Regions from separate parts of the Arthrobacter sp. 05N425 genome, predicted to be linked through region 3. Evidence: riboswitches for the same ligand, from Rfam matches in the RefSeq annotation. Region 3 holds a riboswitch; each other region holds the start of a gene.

Region 1 (4,203 bases), on a different contig from region 3:
GTAGCGGAAGCCACCTTGGCGCCGGCCGCATCTCGGTGGCCAGGATGCCGGCGTGCAGGATGTCGTCGGCTTCGATGACGGACCGGTGCCATAGGCTTAGGGCATGTTCAAGCAGCGCGTAGTTTTCGTCCACGGGGCCGGCAGTTTTGGCGCCGCGGCGTGGCCGAAGCAGCACGGCATGGCGCTGAGCTACGACGCCTTGTTCCTGCGGCGGCACGGCTTTGACGCCGTCGCCGAGCCGCAGGAGACGGACTTCGCCGCCGACGCCGCAATTGTGCTGCGGGCCCTGGCCGACGACGGCCGCGGCGCTGCCGGCGGCCACGTGGTGGCCCATTCGCAGGGTGCGATCGCGGCGATGATGGCGGCCGTCGAACGCCCCGACCTGGTGCAGTCGCTGACCCTGGTGGAGCCGGCCTGCCTGTCCTTGACCGCGGAGCTCCCGGCCAGCGCTGCGCACCGGGCGCTCATGCAGCCGCTCTTCGACGTCCGGCACAGCCTCAGCGACGACGACTTCCAGCGGGAATTCGTCCGCCGTGCCTTCGCCGCCGGCGCCCCGGGAGCCATGACGCCGGAGGCCCTCCGGGCGGCGCGCCGGCTGCGGCTGCAGGCACCGCCGTGGGAAGCGCCGCTGCACATCGTTCCCGGCGTGCCCACCCTGGTCCTTACCGGTGGCTGGGAGCCGCTCTACGAGGAAATCGCCGGCTACCTGAGGGAGACGGGCGCCCTGCACCGCACCGCACCCGGAGGGCACCGGCCGCAGGACTCAAAAGAGGGCGACCGCGCCATCCGCACGTTCATCGCCGACGTCAACCGCAGCCGGCACGCCCACGCCTCGTAGGAGTGGCCGGCCGGACGCCTACCCCGCAGGGCAGGCGCCCGGCCGCGGCCTAGGGCTGTGCCTGTGCCTAGGCCTGTACCGCTGACTGTGCGCCCACGGTGGGCTCGGGCAGGTAGACCTTGCCTCCGGCCGCCAGAAATTCGTCGCTTTTCCTCCGCATTCCGTCCGCCAGCTGTGCCAAGGCTGCCCGGGAATCCGCCGAACCGTACTCGTCCCGGATGTCCTGGCTGATCCGCATGGAGCAGAACTTCGGCCCGCACATCGAACAGAAATGGGCTGTCTTAGCCGGCTCCGCCGGCAAAGTCTCGTCGTGGAATGCCTCAGCCGTCACCGGGTCCAGGGACAGCGCGAACTGGTCCCGCCAACGGAATTCAAACCGGGCCTTGGATAGGGCATCGTCGCGTTCGTGCGCTCCGGGGTGGCCCTTGGCAAGATCGGCGGCGTGGGCGGCGATCTTGTAGGTGATCACGCCGGTCTTCACGTCGTCCTTGTTGGGCAGGCCGAGGTGCTCCTTCGGCGTGACGTAGCACAGCATGGCGGTCCCGTAGCGGGCGATCTCGGTGGCGCCGATCGCCGAGGTGATGTGGTCATAGCCCGGTGCGATATCCGTGACCAGGGGCCCCAGCGTGTAGAAGGGCGCGCCCTTGCAGAGTTCCTGCTGGCGCTCCACGTTTTCCCGGACGAGGTGGAACGGCACGTGTCCCGGGCCCTCCACCATGACCTGGACATCGAAGTCCCAGGCCCGTTGCGTGAGCTCCGCCAGGGTGTCCAGTTCGGCGAACTGGGCAGCGTCGTTGGCGTCCGCCGTCGACCCCGGCCGCAGGCCGTCGCCGAGTGAGAAGGCGACGTCGTAGCGGGCGAAAATTTCGCACAACTCGTCGAAATGCGTGTAGAGAAAGTTCTCCTGGTGGTGTGCGAGGCACCACCCAGCCATGATGGAACCTCCGCGGGACACGATGCCGGTGACCCGGTTGGCGGTCAACGGGACGTACCGCAGCAGCACCCCGGCGTGGATCGTCATGTAGTCGACGCCCTGCTCGCACTGTTCGATCACCGTGTCACGGAAGATCTCCCAGGTCAGGGCGTTTGCTTCGCCGTTCACCTTCTCCAGTGCCTGATAGATCGGGACGGTGCCGATGGGGACGGGCGAGTTGCGGATGATCCATTCGCGGGTCGTATGGATGTCGTCCCCGGTCGAAAGGTCCATCACCGTGTCCGCCCCCCATTGCGTGGCCCATTGGAGCTTGTCGACCTCCTCGGCGATGGAACTGCTTACCGCGGAGTTGCCGATGTTCGCGTTGATCTTCACCAGGAACGCCTTCCCGATGATCATCGGCTCGGACTCCGGGTGGTTGATGTTGCTTGGGATGATGGCCCGGCCGGCGGCGACTTCGCCGCGGACAAGCTCGACGTCGCAGTTCTCCCGCAGCGCGACGAAACGCATCTCCGGTGTCACGATGCCGTGCCGCGCATAATGCATCTGGGTAACCGTTCGGCCTTCGACGGCGCGACGCGGCTCGGGCGGTGCGCCCCGCCATTCAGCCGAGGCGGCGCCGCGCCTGACCGCGGACTTGCCGTCGTCGAGCAGAGTGCGTTCCCGGCCGCTGTACGGCTCCGTGTCCGCGCGCCCGGCGATCCAGTCACGGCGGAAAGCGGCGAGTCCCACCACCGGGTCGCTGCCCGGGCCCGCGGTGCGGTAGACCCGGAACGGAGGATTCCCGACGCCGCCAGGGGACGGTGCCAGGGCGATTTCGGTTACCGGGACGCGGATCCCGCCGTCCTCGACGTACGCGAGGGCATGCGACTTCAGGGACTGCGTCACGGTAGCTGCTGCGGCGCTGTTCCCATTCTGGGCAGGGCTCTGCTGTGGATTTGTTGCGCTCAAAGAGATACTCACTTCCTTCGCCGGCATTACCCGGACAGGTTCAACGGTCGCAGGCTGCGTCAGCCCGATCTCAGCCCCTGCAAGGGCACCCGTGTGGTCGTAGACGAAGCTACCACAGCCCGACGGGAAGCCGTCGAGGGGCTGGGGGGCTGGGCAGGCTTGGCCCGCGGATCGCGATGCGGATTAGGCTTTAGGCCATGAGCGGCATCATCGAGTTCAGCGGCCCGGTCCTCACCGGAGCCGACCAAGAGCGGCGCGGGCTGTGGGCCGTGGACGGCCGCCTGACCTTCCGGCGCCCCGCGGCCGCGCCGGACCTGGTCCTGGACGGTTGGGTGATCCCCGGGCTGGTCGATGCGCACTGCCATATCGGGCTCGGACCCGGCGGGGATGTTCCCGAGGACGTTGCCGAGCGGCAGGCCCTGACCGATCGCGACGCCGGTACCCTGCTGGTCCGCGACGCCGGCGCCGTTCATGACACCCGCTGGATCCAGCAACGGCGCGAGCTGCCACGCATTCTCCGCGCCGGGCGGCACATCGCCAGGACGCGGCGGTACCTGCGGGGCTTCGCCGTCGAGGTGGAACCCGAGGACCTCGTGGAGGCCGTACGCAAGCAGGCCCGCGCGGGGGACGGCTGGGTCAAGCTGGTGGGGGACTGGATCGACCGCGACGCCGGCGACCTCGCTGCGAGTTTCCCGGCCCGGAGCGTCAGGGACGCGGTCCGGGCCGCCCACGACGAAGGCGCCCGCGTCACGGCGCACTGCTTCGCGGAGGACACCCTCGATGACATGCTCGACGCCGGCATCGACTGCATCGAACACGGAACCGGGCTGCTTCCCCGGCACTTGCCGCGCTTCGTCGAACAGGGTGTCCCGATTGTCCCCACCCTGATCAACATCGCCACTTTCCCGGACATCGCGGCCCAGGCCAAGGCAAAGTTCCCCCGCTACGCGGCGCACATGCTGGGGCTCTGGGAACGCCGCGCCGAACGGATCCTCGAGGCGTATGAGGCCGGGGTCGCCATCTACGCCGGGACGGACGCGGGGAGTGTGATCAAGCACGGGCGCATCGTCGACGAACTTGAGGCCCTGCACGGCGCCGGGCTCCCCGCCGGCGCCGCCCTCGACGCAGGGGCCTGGGCCGCCCGCGACTGGCTCGGAGCCGACGCGATCACAGAAGGTGCCAGTGCCGACGTCCTGGTCTGCGCCGAGGATCCGCGCGGGAATCTCGGCACCCTGCGCGAGCTCAGGGGCATCGTGCTCCGCGGCGAACTGGTACAGGGGAGCATCCCCGGCCATTAGGAATAAATTGAAGCTTCAAGTAATTTAACTCTACGAGGGTCGCCGAAGGTCGGGGGCCACAGAACCACCGGAGCGTTTCAATGACCGTAGAAGCCAGCACCCAGGATCTCCTTCCTGCCGAACTCACCATGGGCACCGTGATGCTCAAGGTCGGCGACATGAAGCTGATGACGGACTACTAC
Region 2 (4,203 bases), on a different contig from region 3:
CTACGGCGAACCTGACCTGACCATCAAGGTGGTCCGCGACGTTTTCAACGAGGACTTCTCCAAGCTGATCGTCTCCGGCGAGGAAGCCTGGGACACCATCGAGGCCTACGTCACCTACGTGGCACCGGACCTGGTGGGCCGGCTTGAGAAGTGGACCAAGGACACAGACATCTTCGCTGCGTGGCGCATCGACGAGCAGATCCACAAAGCACTGGACCGCAAGGTCTTCCTGCCCTCCGGCGGCTCGCTCGTGATCGACCGCACCGAAGCCATGACCGTGGTGGACGTCAACACCGGCAAGTTCACCGGCAGCGGCGYCAACCTCGAGGAAACCGTCACCAAGAACAACCTCGAAGCGGCCGAGGAAGTCGTCCGGCAGCTGAGGCTGCGTGACATCGGCGGCATCATCGTGATCGACTTCATCGACATGGTGCTGGAATCCAACCGCGACCTCGTGCTGCGACGCATGGTGGAGTGCCTGGGCCGGGACCGGACCAAGCACCAGGTTGCCGAGGTGACCTCGCTGGGCCTCGTGCAGATGACCCGCAAGCGGATGGGCACCGGGCTGCTCGAAGTCTTCGGCGAACAGTGCGAGGCCTGCGCCGGCCGCGGCATCGTCACCCACGACGAGCCCGTGGAACACCGCCGTGCCAACACCGTCGCCGCAGAACACCACGTCCCGCGGACCGAGCACCAGCCCGCCGCACGCAGTGAGCGCAAGCGTCGCCGCGGCAAGGGCGGCCAGGGCGGCGAAGCCATGCCGTCCGCACCCGTCGCCGTGCACGCCGAGCCCACCGAGGCGGAGCGCCACGCCAAGGCAGAGGCGACGCGCGCCGCGCTGGCCAACATCGCCGCCGCGGCGCACGCTGCCCACCTGCACGACGGTGAAGCGACAGCAGCTCCCGACGCCGAAACCCGCCAGGCCGCGCTCGACGCCGCCGTGGAACTCGCTTCGTCGGAGGAGGCGGCGGGTCGTCCCGCGGCCGTGCTGACCTTCGGCGGCGAACAGGTTGCCTTGCCCTTCGTCGAGCACGCCGAGGAAACCCCGCAGCCCGCGCTGACCCTGGACCTGCTGACCGAAGCGTTCGCCCACCTGGGCGACGCCGAGACCGGCAAGCCAGCCGCCGCGGCTCCGGTTGCCGAGTCGCCCGCAGCCGAGGTTCCCACGGCCGAGCACGCGGCGGAGCACGCTGCGCCTGCAGCTGCAGCGCCGTCCCGCGCCACCCGGGGCCGCGGCCGCGCCAGGACGGCGCGGATCCAGCCGCCGAGTGTACGTACCGCCGAGGCCGAGGCCCCGGCCCGCCAGGAAGCCCGCAAGGCTCCTGCGGCCCAGGCCCCGGCCCGCCAGGAAGCCCGCAAGGCTCCTGCGGCCCAGGCCCCGGTACGCCAGGAAGCCCGCAAGGCCCCTGCGGCCCAGGCCCAGGCCCCGGACACCACCGGACCCCGACGGGTGCGCCGGAACCGGAGCGCCAGCCGAGCCCAGGGCGCCGCCAACGAGACGTCCGTGCAGCAGCGCGAGACCGCTCCGTCGGTTGAGGCCGTCTCGGTCCATGAGGCCAAGGCCCCGGAGCCGGCGAAGGTGACCGCCAAGCCCGCCGCCAACGAGCCGATCATCCTCGGCGTCGGCGTCCCGGCGTCGGAGCTCTAGGACCAAGCAGGCACCACCACTCGCGGGTTCCGTCCACGTAACATCACGTCGACCCCGGACGGAACCCGCGAGGGCGTTAAGGGGACAGGCTGAAATTTAGCGGGGTTGCCGGCGAGGAACGCTAGGCTGGGGGACTGACACGGGGTGCCGCGCATCGAGCCGGCTGAGATCCAGACCCGTTGAACCTGTCCGGTTAGCACCGGCGAAGGGATGTCTCTTGTCTTCAACAACCCAGCCTGCATCGGCGCAGCCTGCATCTAGCCGAACCTCAGCCATCCTGCAGTCCGTCTTCCCGGAGCCCGACGGCGGGGCCCCAACGCCGCCGCGGATTCCGCGGGTGCTGGCCATCGCGGGCTCGGACCCCTCCGGCGGCGCCGGCATCCAGGCCGACCTGAAGAGCATTGCCGCGAACGGCGGCTACGGGATGGCTGCCATCACGGCACTGACCGCCCAGAACACCCAGGGCGTCCGGTCGGTGCATGTACCGCCGGCAGCGTTCCTGACCGCCCAGCTGGAGGCCATCAGCGACGACATCACCATCGACGCCGTCAAGATCGGTATGCTCGGCGACGACTCGGTGATCGACGCCGTCCGGGCCTGGCTCGAAAAGGTGCGCCCCGGCGTCGTGGTCCTGGACCCGGTGATGGTGGCGACGAGCGGCGACCGGCTGCTCCAGGAATCGGCCGAGACCGCGCTGCGGGCCCTCTTGCCACTGGCGGACCTCATCACACCGAACCTGGCCGAGCTGGGCATGCTGCTGGGAGCGCCGCCCGCCGCGGACTGGGCCAGTGCGCTGGAACAGGGCAAGCGGCTCGCGGCCCTGGCCGGCACCACGGTGCTGGTCAAGGGCGGCCACCTGCCGGTCGACGGCGCCCAGAACGACGGCGGTTGCCCGGACGCGCTCGTCAACACCGGGGGACTGCTCGGCCAGGAGACGGTGGTGGTGCCGGGCGAGCGGATCGACACCCGCAACAGCCACGGCACCGGCTGCTCCTTGTCCTCGGCGCTGGCCACAGTCCAGGCCCGGACGGGGGACTGGGAGGCGGCGCTGCGGGAGGTCAAGCCGTGGCTGCTGGGTGCGTTGCGGGATGCCAGCCGCCTGGAGGTCGGATCCGGCAACGGACCCGTGCACCACTTCCACCACCTGCAGCACGCTGCGGCACCCCAGCTTCCTGCCGAGGGCGAGTTCGCCACGCTGCTGGCAGGGCACGCGGCGGACGGGCTGGACGCGATCTACGGCCTGGACTTCATTCGGGGGCTCGCGGACGGTACCTTGCCGGAACCCGAGTTCGCCTACTACCTCGGCCAGGACGCCCTGTACCTCAACGGCTACTCCCGGGTGCTGTCCCGCGCGGCGGCCCTGGCGCCGTCGGAAGCCGAACAACTCTTCTGGTCCCGCTCGGCGCAGCAGTGCCTCGAAGTCGAATCCGAACTGCACCGGAACTGGCTGGCCGGCCGCGCCGTCGAGACCCAGCTGGGACCGGTGACCAAGGCGTACGTGGACCATCTGCACGCGGCATCGCTCGCCGGCAGCTACGGCGTGCTCGTGGCCGCGGCGCTGCCGTGCTTCTGGCTCTACGCGGAGGTCGGCGCCACGCTGCATCGCGAGTTCCTCGCTGCCGGCGCACCGGCAACGCATCCCTACGCGGAGTGGCTGCGCACCTATGCGGACGAGGCCTTCGCGGAGGCGACGCGGCAGGCGATCAGGTACACGGACGCGGCGGCCGGTAGAGGCTCCGAGGCGGAACGCAGCGCCAGGCGGTGGCGTTCAGGCAGTCCTCCCGCTACGAGGCGGAGTTCTTCGACGCGCCGAGGCTGCACGCCTGAGCCGCGCTACGCGAAGCAGCCGGTAGGATAGTTGGGCGCGGTTCCGGAAGTCGCTGCGGCACCATAACTTTGGCCCCCGGGCGCAGGGTGTGGCGTCCGTCACGCACTACCTGCCGGGACCAGCCTCGTTTGCGGCCGAAGGCAAAATTAGCGTAGTCTAGATCTTCGGTGCTTACGCCAACACTTGGGTTATGACCTTGAGGAACAGTTCACCCGTATTACGGGCAGGACTTTTCCGCAGGATAGCTCATGGGTTCCCCCGGGGAATCCACCGGCGTTGAGGCACAGCGTGAGCCGGTCCAAGCATTTGGGCCCCAGGTTCCGCACGCAAATCTAGTAATAAACGTCGAGAGAAGTGAGTTCCCCAGTGGTGTACGCGATTGTCCGCGCAGGCGGCCGCCAAGAGAAGGTTTCCGTTGGAGACTTCGTTACCCTGAACCGCGTCCCCGGTGGAGCCGGCAGCACCTTTGAGTTGCCCGCACTGCTCCTGGTGGACGGTGACAAGGTCACGTCTGCAGCCAAGGACCTGGCCAAGGTAACGGTTACGGCTGAGATCCTCGAAGACCTCCGTGGTCCGAAGATCGTCATCCAGAAGTTCAAGAACAAGACCGGTTACAAGAAGCGCCAGGGTCACCGTCAGGAACTGACCAAGGTCAAGATCACCGGTATCAAGTAACTAACGTTACTGTTCAGGTTTTCAGCAGATTCCCCAGAATTTTAAAGGCAGG
Region 3 (4,203 bases):
CGGCGGGGCCGTTCGCGGGACACGGCCAGTTCCTCTGCGGCCAGCAGCAGCTGGCCGGCCCCGGCGTCCCCTTCCGGTCCTGTTCGGCCGCGGCGGGCCCGGGTGGCGGGCACATGGCCCGGCACCCAGACGCCGGCGGAGATGAGCATGTCCCGCGCCTGCTCCAGGACCAGGTCCGGGGGCCCGTCCAGCAGCACGGCGGAGTCCGTGGCGGATCCGGGCTGCAGCACGACGATCCGGTCCACAAGGTCTTTCCAGACAGCAACCCGGTGCTCCACCACCACCAGGGTGGCCCCGGTCTTGTCCAGGCACCGTCCCACGGCGTCGCGGACCTCCAGGACACCGGCCGGGTCAAGGTTGGCGGTGGGCTCATCGAGGAGCAGCAGCCCGGGCCGCATCGCGAGGATCCCGGCGAGCGCCAGCCGCTGCTTCTGGCCGCCGGAGAGCGACGACGTCGGGTGTTGCAGCGGCAGGCCGCCCAGCCCGACGTCGTCGAGCGCCTCCCCCACCCGCCGCCAAATGTCCGCCGGGGGGACCGAGAGGTTTTCGGCCCCGAAGGCCACGTCGTCGCCGAGCCGCGACAGCACCACCTGGGTCTCCGGGTCCTGCTGCATCAGCCCGGCCCGCCCGCGCCGGGCCCTGGGCGGGGCTCCGTCGATCAGCAGGCTGCCGGTCTCATCGGAGTCCTCGGCATCAGCGGAAGCACCAGCGGACGCGGCTGCCGCAGTGCTGTCCCCCAGCACACCGGCCAGGGCGTGCAACAGCGTGGACTTGCCGGCGCCGGACGGGCCCAGCAACAGCACGCGCTCGCCCGGGCGGATGTCCAGGTCCAGGCCGCTCACGGCGGGCCGGGCCCGGCCGGCGTGCCGCCAGCCCCAGCCGCGGGCGCTGACCGCGGCCGGGCGTACGTCGTCGACAGATCTCATGCGTGTGCGGGCATCAGGAGAAGACGGGTTCCGATGCCGCCTTGCGGGACCCGAACGAGGCCAGCACCCCGGTCTTGGCCAGGCCGCGGGTGGCGAGCCAGGACAGTCCCCCGGCAATCACCGCTCCGGAGATGGCGCAGAAGACGATGTAGGCGAGCTTGTCACCGGTTTCGTACGCGATGTTCCAGCCCCAGGGCAGGAAGGAGTCGTTCAGGCCGCAGAACAGGCCCGCACCGGCACCGGCCAGCAGGGACAGCGGAAGGTTGAACTTCTTGTACAGGAACGCGGCAAAGATGAGTTCGGCGCCCAGGCCCTGCAGGATGCCGGAGATCAGCACGGTGGTGCCGTACTGCGAGCCCATGATCAGCTCGCCGGTGGCGGCCACCGCTTCGCAGAACAGCGCCGCCCCGGGCTTGCGGATAACGAGCATGCCTAGCACCGCCGGGATCATCCAGCCGCCGGCGTAGAGCCCGGTCAGCGGCGGGTAGACCGCGTTGAGCGGGACGGAAACAAGGTTGGAACCCTGGGACCAGGCCCAGAAAATCACACCGCCGGCAACAGCGATCAACGCGGCCACCACAATGTCGACCACGCGCCAGCTGTATTTGCCGGTGGTCAGTGTCTGCTTCGCAGAAATGTCAGTCATATCGTCCTCCTGAGGTACAGGAGGGGAGGGTGCTCCGGCGGCACCGCGGCCTTAGCCACGGGTGCCGGGCACCCTGAGAACTCGACTCCCTTGCGCCGGTACTAACCGGATCAGGTTCGAGGGTCTGCGGCTGTCCGCACTCTCAGCGCCCACCTACGGTTACCTTGGATTTCTCCAGTGATGCCCGACGGCGGCGCTCCCCTGTCGTATCTAAATCGCCCTTGTGGGCTGGCTTAGTTTACACCCGGCGGCACTCCCAAGTGACTCGCAGTCGTTGTCGTTTTGAGGGCTCATAACGGCAACAACTGCGAGTCAGTTGGGCTTGCGCAGCGGCGGCCACCTAACGGAAGCTGAGTCCCATGACCGACGCACCAGTGCCTTCCCCCGAGTACGACCCGGACTCCGCGGAACCACAGCCGCCGGGATCCCTGGCCGCGCTCATCGGCCGCATCCTGGCCGAAATCGACGAACTGCAGTTCCGGTCCTTCAGCAAGGACGACGCGCTGGACCTGGGCCTCCTCCTGGTCCAACTCGGCCGCCAGCGCTCCTACCCGATCGCCATCGACATCAGCAAGGGCGATCAGGTCCTCTTCCACGCCGCACTGGAGGGRGCCACCCCGGACAATGAGCGCTGGATCAAGGCCAAACAGCGCACCGCGGTGCGGTATGAAGTCCCGTCGCTGCTGGTGGGCCTGCGGGCGCGCGCTGCCGGTCAGAGGATCGAGGACAACGCCTGGTTCGACCAGCGGGAGTTTGCAGCCCACGGCGGCTCGTTCCCCATCTACCTGCGCGGAACCGGGGTGGTAGGCACCGTCACGGTGTCGGGGCTGCCGCAGAAGGACGACCACGAGCTGGTGGTCGAGGCACTGACCGAAATCCTCGGCCGCCCGGGGACGCTAGGCTAGGGGAAGCCCTGTTTCCTCCCGCAAGGAGTACGAAGTATGAACATCTTCATCAAACTGCTTGGCACCGGCGTCAGCCTCCTCGCCGGCTTCGTCGGCACCAAGGTAGTCGACACCGTCTGGGAAAAGACCACCGGCAACAAGCCGCCCAAGGGCCACGACGACGACGTCCCCACCACCCTGCGCCAGGCCCTGACATTCGCCCTCATTTCGGCCTCGGTCAGCGCCATCATCCAGGTCCTCGCCAACCGCGGCACGCAGCGGGCAATCACCCGCTTCGCCAAGACCCAGGACCTGGTCTAAGCCATATCGCCGCCGGCGGCGTTACTCGTCGTCGTCGTCCGTGAATCCGCGCTTGCCGGCCGCCTGCTGCACCACGGCTTCCAGCTCGTCGGCGCTCAGCAGCTCGGGGTGCAGGTGCTTGGTGCGGTAGCCGGCGCGGCCAACCATGTGGGCGGAGACCGGCACTGTGAGCAGCTGGAAGATCCACGCGACCACCAGCACCGGCCACACCCACCAGGTGCGCAGCTGCAGCCCCACGGCGCAGAGCAGCAGGAAAAGCCCCAGCACCTGCGGCTTAGTCGCGGCGTGCATCCGGCTCATGAGGTCGGGGAACCGCAGCAGGCCGATGGCCGCGCCGAGGGACATCAGCGCCCCGACCACCATGAACACGGCCGAGACGGTGTCGATTACGGCGTCGGCGGAAATCGTGTCAGGACTCATTGGGCTGCTTCCTCCGGTCGGCAACGAATCGGGCCACCGTCACCGAACCGACAAAGCCGATGATCGAGATGGACACCAGCAGCATCAGGTTGTTCAGGTGCCGGTTCACGGCCATGTCGATGCACAGCGCCGCGCCTAGGATGGCCAGCAGCACGTCGGCGGCCAGCACCCGGTCCAGCAGCGAGGGCCCCCGCGCAATGCGGATGATCGCGCCGGCCGCGGCGAGCGACAGCACGACCGCGGTAATGGTCAAAACCAGCGGCATCATGCCCCGGCCTCCTGCTTCAGTGCGGACAGTTCGGCCCTGGTGCCCATGATCCGGATCAGCCCGGCCTCGGTGTCGCGGACCTCCTTGCGGAGCTTGGCCGCGTCCTCGGCGTCTCGGACGTTGATGCCGTGGATGTAGAGCGTGGACGTGGACCTGTCCACCTCCACCACCACGGACCCCGGGATCAGGGAGATGACGTGTCCCGTGGCGGTCACCAGCAGGTCTGAATGGCTGCGGAGCGGGACGGCTATGACGGCGCTGATCACCCGCGGACCACGGACCACGGCCAGGTACAGGACCTGGAAGCTGGCCGCCACGACCTTGGCCAGGAAGACCAGCGCGAACGGCACGGCGCGCAGCACGTTGAAGCGGCCCCCCAGTTCCACCGGCGGCAGGTAGAACAGCCGGGCCACCACCACCGCGATCAGGGCGCCGAAGAGCAGGTTTCCGGCGCTGAAGTCCTGCCACAGGGCACCCCAGACAATAACGAGCCAGACCAGCAGCGGCAGCTCCTGGCGCAGCGAGACCCTCTTCCGTGTCATTTGCCGCCCTCCTGCCGCATCGGCTGGGCGATTACCGGAACCGGCGCCTCGTCCCCAAGCACGGCCTGGATATAGGCGGACCGGTTCAGCATCTCCCCGGCGGACTGGTCCGCCACCCGGAAGAGCGGCCCGGCAAACACCGTCAGCGCCACCCCGAACAGCACCAGGCCCAGAGTGGAGCCCACCATGGTCCGCG
Region 4 (4,203 bases), on a different contig from region 3:
TACCCAACAGGATAGACACTGGATTTAATCTTCAACAGTGCCTTTAATCACGGTTTGGCGAGGCGAACGGGCCTGGACGGGAGCGGCGCCGGGGCCCCTACAGGAACTCGGCGCGTCCTTCCATCGCGGACGACGCGAGGGCATGCTCGCGGCGCGGGATCCGGCCGGCCCGCCGCGCCAGCCGGCCGGCGATGACGGCGTGCCGGAACGCCTCACCCATCAGCGCCGGGTCCTGGGCACGGGTCACGGCGGTGGCGAGCAGCACGGCGTCGCAACCCAGTTCCATCGCGAGCGCGGCGTCGGAGGCGGTGCCAATTCCTGCGTCGAGCACCACCGGCACCGAGGCACGGGAGACGATGAGTTCAATGTTGTGCGGATTCAGGATGCCCAGGCCGGTGCCGATCGGGGCGCCCAGCGGCATCACTGCCGTGGCGCCGAGGTTCTCCAGCCGGAGGGCCAGGACCGGGTCGTCATTCGTGTAAGCGAAGACCTTGAAGCCGCGCGCCACCAGCTGTTCGGTTGCCTCCACCAGTTCCAAGGCGTCGGGCAGCAGGGTGTGCTCATCCGCGATCACCTCGAGCTTCACCCAGTCCGTCTCCAGCGCTTCGCGGGCCAGTTCGGCCGTGAGGACGGCGTCCCGGGCGGTGAAGCATCCGGCGGTGTTGGGCAGCACCCGGATGTTGTGGTCCGCCAGCAACTGGAACAACGAGCCGCTCTCGGCCGGAGAGTAGCGACGCATGGCCACCGTCGTGAGTTCCGTTCCGGAGGCCACCAGCGCGGCTCCGAGGCCGTCCAGGCTCGGCGCACCGCCGGTGCCCATGATCAGGCGGGAGCCCAGTTCCACTCCGTCAACCGTCAGCAGATCCCGGCGTGCCTGCTGCGTTTCCTGCATTGCTGTTGCTTCCATGCCCTCTATCCTCCCTGTACTGCCGTAACGAGTTCGACGTCGTCGCCCTCGGCGAGCGCGGTCGCGTGCCACTGGCTGCGCGGCACCACCTCGGCGTTGCGGGCGACGGCGACGCCCAGTTTCCGGCCGTCCGTGGCCCGGCCGTCGGCGGCCAGCGTCCGGCCGGTCACCCCGCTGACCAAGGCGCTGATAGTGGCGCCGTCGGCGAGGGCGTGCTGCGCTCCGTTGAGCCTGATATTCATGCTGTCGTCCTGTCTTTCGCTGGAGCGTCCGCGGGTGAAGCGTCCCGCTCGGATGAGCCGGGGGCTGGAGAAACCGGGCGGCGGCTGGAGAAGCGGTCCGGGCGGAAGCCCTCCCAGCGCCGGTCCGGCTCTCCGTCCAGCAACGCCCGGCAAATGGCGGCGGCCGCCGGGGTGAGCAGGACCCCGTGCCGGAAGAACCCGGTGGCAACGATGAGTCCCTCGACGTCCTGTCCGGATCCGGCGCTGGCCACGCGCCCCAGGAGCGGGGCGTTGTCCGGGGTCCCGGGCCGTGCCCGCGCCGTGGCCTCGAGCAGTTCCAGCTCGGCAACGGCCGGGACCAGCTGCTGGGCATCGCGCAGAAGCTGGTACACGCCGCCGGCAGAGACGGCGCCAGCCTCGGAGGGCGCATCCTCCCGCTGGGTTGCGCCGATCACGACCGTGCCGTCCTCCCGCGGGACGATGTAGACCGGAACCCCGCGGACCAGGCCCCGCACGGTCGAGCGCAGCAGTGGCCGGAGCCGTGCCGGGACCCGGAGCCGCAGGATGTCCCCGTAAACCGGACGCAGCGGCAGGGACAATCCCCCGGGCAGGCCCTGCAGTTCCGCCGCGGCCAGACCGTTGGCTACGACCGTCTCGCCGGCGCGGAGCTCTCCGCCGCCCTCGAAACGGATGCCGGCGACGCGGCCGCCGCGCCAGAGCAGCCCGGCCGCGCGGCGGGGCACGGCCGTGAACCGGCTGTCGGCAGCCAGCAGTGAACCGATCCTGGCCAGCAACCGGCGCGGATCCACCTGGTGGTCGGCCGGGATGTCGAAGGCGCAGGAGATACCGGGGCTGAGCAACGGTTCGCGGCTGCGTGCTTCACGGACGGTCAGCGGCTCCACGGCCAGGCCGCAGGCCTGCTGCGCGGCCCGCAGGTCGGCGAGCGCCCGGCGGTCGGCCGCGTCCGCGCCGACGGCGAGGGTCGGCGTCGTGAGATATCCAGTGCCGCCGCCGTCAGTGCTGCCGCCGGCCAGGCCGGCGGCGAACTCCGGCCACAGCCCTGAGGCTTCCAGCATCAGGGCCAGTAGCTCCTCCTCCTGGTAGTGGAGTTCACTCACGGGCGCCAGCATGCCGGCGGCAGCCCAGCTGGCGCCGGTGCCGGGGGCGTCGTCGACCAGCGCGACGGTACGGCCCGAACGGCGGGCCTCCCAGGCGATGCCGTGGCCGATCACTCCCCCGCCGATCACGATGACGTCGTAATAATCCGAGGATGGGCCCGGTGGTGTGGCGGGTGGTGCGACGGATACGTCCATGGGTTCCTTCCCTACGCCGGTACTAGCCGGATCAGGTCAAGCGGTCGGCTCTGACGCCCTCTCAGCCCGTCGGACGTCTGGCGGCCCGCGCGGGCTCCCGCGGTATGCGCCCAGTTTAGAGGAACTAGGCTTGGGGCATGAGCCAGGATGTCCACACCACCGCCCGCCTGTACCTGTGCACCGATGCCCGGAAGGAGCGCGGTGACTTCGAGGACTTCGTTGACGCCGCCTTTTCCGGCGGCGTCGACATCATCCAGTTGCGGGACAAGTCGCTGGAGGCGGCCGAGGAGCTTGAGCTGCTGGAGGTCCTGCACTCCGTGGCGCGGCGGCACGGCCGGCTCTGGGCGGTAAACGACCGTGCCGACCTGGCCTCACTGGCAGGGGCGCCGGTGTTCCACATTGGGCAAAAGGACATCCCGTTCGCCGCGGCACGGGATTTCCTGGGCAAGGGCACCGTGATCGGCATGTCCACGCACACGCCGGAACAGGTGGATGCGGCCATCGCGGCGTCCCCGGGCCGGGGCGGGCTGGACTACTTCTGCGTGGGCCCGGTCTGGGCCACCCCCACCAAGCCGGGCCGCGCCGCCGTCGGGCTGGACCTGGTGCGCTACGCCGCCGCGGCGATCGGCCGGGCCGAGGCCGCCGACGTCGGGAAAGTCGCCGGGGTGGTGCCGTGGTTCGCGATCGGCGGCATCGACCTGGGCAACGTGGCCCAGGTGGTCGACGCCGGAGCCAGAAGGATTGTGGTGGTCCGGGCGATTACCGAGGCCGCTGATCCTGCCGGGGCCGCGCGTGCCCTGCTCGCCGCGCTCGACGCCGGGGCGGACGCCGACGCCGACGTCCACAGCGGCGCCGCGGACAACTAGCCGGCTAGTCCCAGCTCTGACATCCGACGGGAATGGGCGGCGGCAAGCTCGGCGGTCAGGGCGCGGGCGAGTTCACCGGCCCGGTCCTCGTCCGTGCCGGTCAGGCCGCCGAGGAAGGCGTGCTCCACGCTGACCCGCTGGGCCTGGGTAAGCGCTTCGCCGAGCAACCGCCGAGCCCACAGGGCCAGCCGGGACGCCAGCCGCGGATCGTCGGCGAGCGCGGCCTTGAGCCGGTCCCGCAGCACCACCGTCGCGTCCCCGGCCGCCTGGACCAGTTCGATCAGCCCGGCCGTCCCGGCGTCGACATAGCCCGAAATGGACCGGTAAAAGTCCGCGGAGACCGTGTCGATCACGTAGGCCTTCATGAGCGACTCGTGCCAGTCGGCGGGGCGGGTGCGCTCATGGAAGTGGTCCACCGAAGGCTGGAACGGCAGCATGGCCTCCTCCGCGTCAATGCCCATCTCCGCCAGCTTCGCGCAGACCAGTTCAAAATGCTGGAACTCGATGACGGCGAGGCCGCCCAGCACCGCCCGGTCGTGCAGGGTGGGCGAATACCGGGCGTCGGAGGAGAGCCGTTCGAAGGCCGAGAGCTCCCCGTAGGCCATCACGCCCAGCAGGTCCCGGAGGAAACGGTTGTAGCGGGCGGGCTCGGCCGGGGAGGTGCTCATGCTTCAAGACTAGTAGCGGAAATCGGGCTAACCTGATTCCGTGTCTCATCATCGCCTGACTCCGAGCGTCCGCCAGCAGAAGAACCAGCTTGCCCAGGCGCTCAACGCACTGCGCACCGTCCTGGAGCTGCCCGGGCCGTTTCCGGAAGCCGTGCTCCGGGACGCCGAGGCGGCCGTCGCCTCCCACGAGCTGCCGGAACTGGATTTGACTCACGTGGAGTTCGTGAC

Evidence for each region. Region 3 has a riboswitch for thiamine pyrophosphate ahead of AC1DGE_RS03415 (ECF transporter S component). Riboswitches for the same ligand answer to the same signal wherever they lie in the genome.
Region 1: another riboswitch for thiamine pyrophosphate. It lies ahead of thiC (phosphomethylpyrimidine synthase ThiC); the one in region 3 lies ahead of AC1DGE_RS03415 (ECF transporter S component).
Region 2: another riboswitch for thiamine pyrophosphate. It lies ahead of AC1DGE_RS02545 (bifunctional hydroxymethylpyrimidine kinase/phosphomethylpyrimidine kinase); the one in region 3 lies ahead of AC1DGE_RS03415 (ECF transporter S component).
Region 4: another riboswitch for thiamine pyrophosphate. It lies ahead of thiO (glycine oxidase ThiO); the one in region 3 lies ahead of AC1DGE_RS03415 (ECF transporter S component).

Annotation. Positions count from the first base shown of each region.
Region 1 is NZ_JBFTMU010000001.1:643,018-647,220, reverse strand. It holds gene ffh (signal recognition particle protein) at 1-4, shown strand, start outside; gene AC1DGE_RS03005 (alpha/beta fold hydrolase) at 104-838, shown strand; gene thiC (phosphomethylpyrimidine synthase ThiC) at 906-2,750, opposite strand; TPP riboswitch at 2,719-2,826, opposite strand; gene AC1DGE_RS02995 (amidohydrolase family protein) at 2,921-4,021, shown strand; gene AC1DGE_RS02990 (VOC family protein) at 4,102-4,203, shown strand, end outside.
Region 2 is NZ_JBFTMU010000001.1:555,286-559,488, reverse strand. It holds gene AC1DGE_RS02550 (Rne/Rng family ribonuclease) at 1-1,648, shown strand, start outside; TPP riboswitch at 1,779-1,876, shown strand; partial or broken gene AC1DGE_RS02545 (bifunctional hydroxymethylpyrimidine kinase/phosphomethylpyrimidine kinase) at 1,923-3,475, shown strand; gene rplU (50S ribosomal protein L21) at 3,843-4,151, shown strand.
Region 3 is NZ_JBFTMU010000002.1:38,771-42,973, reverse strand. It holds gene AC1DGE_RS03420 (ABC transporter ATP-binding protein) at 1-926, opposite strand, end outside; gene AC1DGE_RS03415 (ECF transporter S component) at 940-1,572, opposite strand; TPP riboswitch at 1,642-1,785, opposite strand; gene AC1DGE_RS03410 (heme-degrading domain-containing protein) at 1,932-2,477, shown strand; gene AC1DGE_RS03405 (DUF4235 domain-containing protein) at 2,514-2,777, shown strand; gene mnhG (monovalent cation/H(+) antiporter subunit G) at 2,799-3,197, opposite strand; gene AC1DGE_RS03395 (MrpF/PhaF family protein) at 3,187-3,465, opposite strand; gene AC1DGE_RS03390 (Na+/H+ antiporter subunit E) at 3,462-4,007, opposite strand; gene AC1DGE_RS03385 (Na+/H+ antiporter subunit D) at 4,004-4,203, opposite strand, start outside.
Region 4 is NZ_JBFTMU010000003.1:43,040-47,242, reverse strand. It holds gene AC1DGE_RS05835 (thiazole synthase) at 98-907, opposite strand; gene thiS (sulfur carrier protein ThiS) at 913-1,149, opposite strand; gene thiO (glycine oxidase ThiO) at 1,146-2,441, opposite strand; TPP riboswitch at 2,432-2,552, opposite strand; gene thiE (thiamine phosphate synthase) at 2,579-3,307, shown strand; gene AC1DGE_RS05815 (ferritin-like fold-containing protein) at 3,304-3,975, opposite strand; gene AC1DGE_RS05810 (RNB domain-containing ribonuclease) at 4,016-4,203, shown strand, end outside.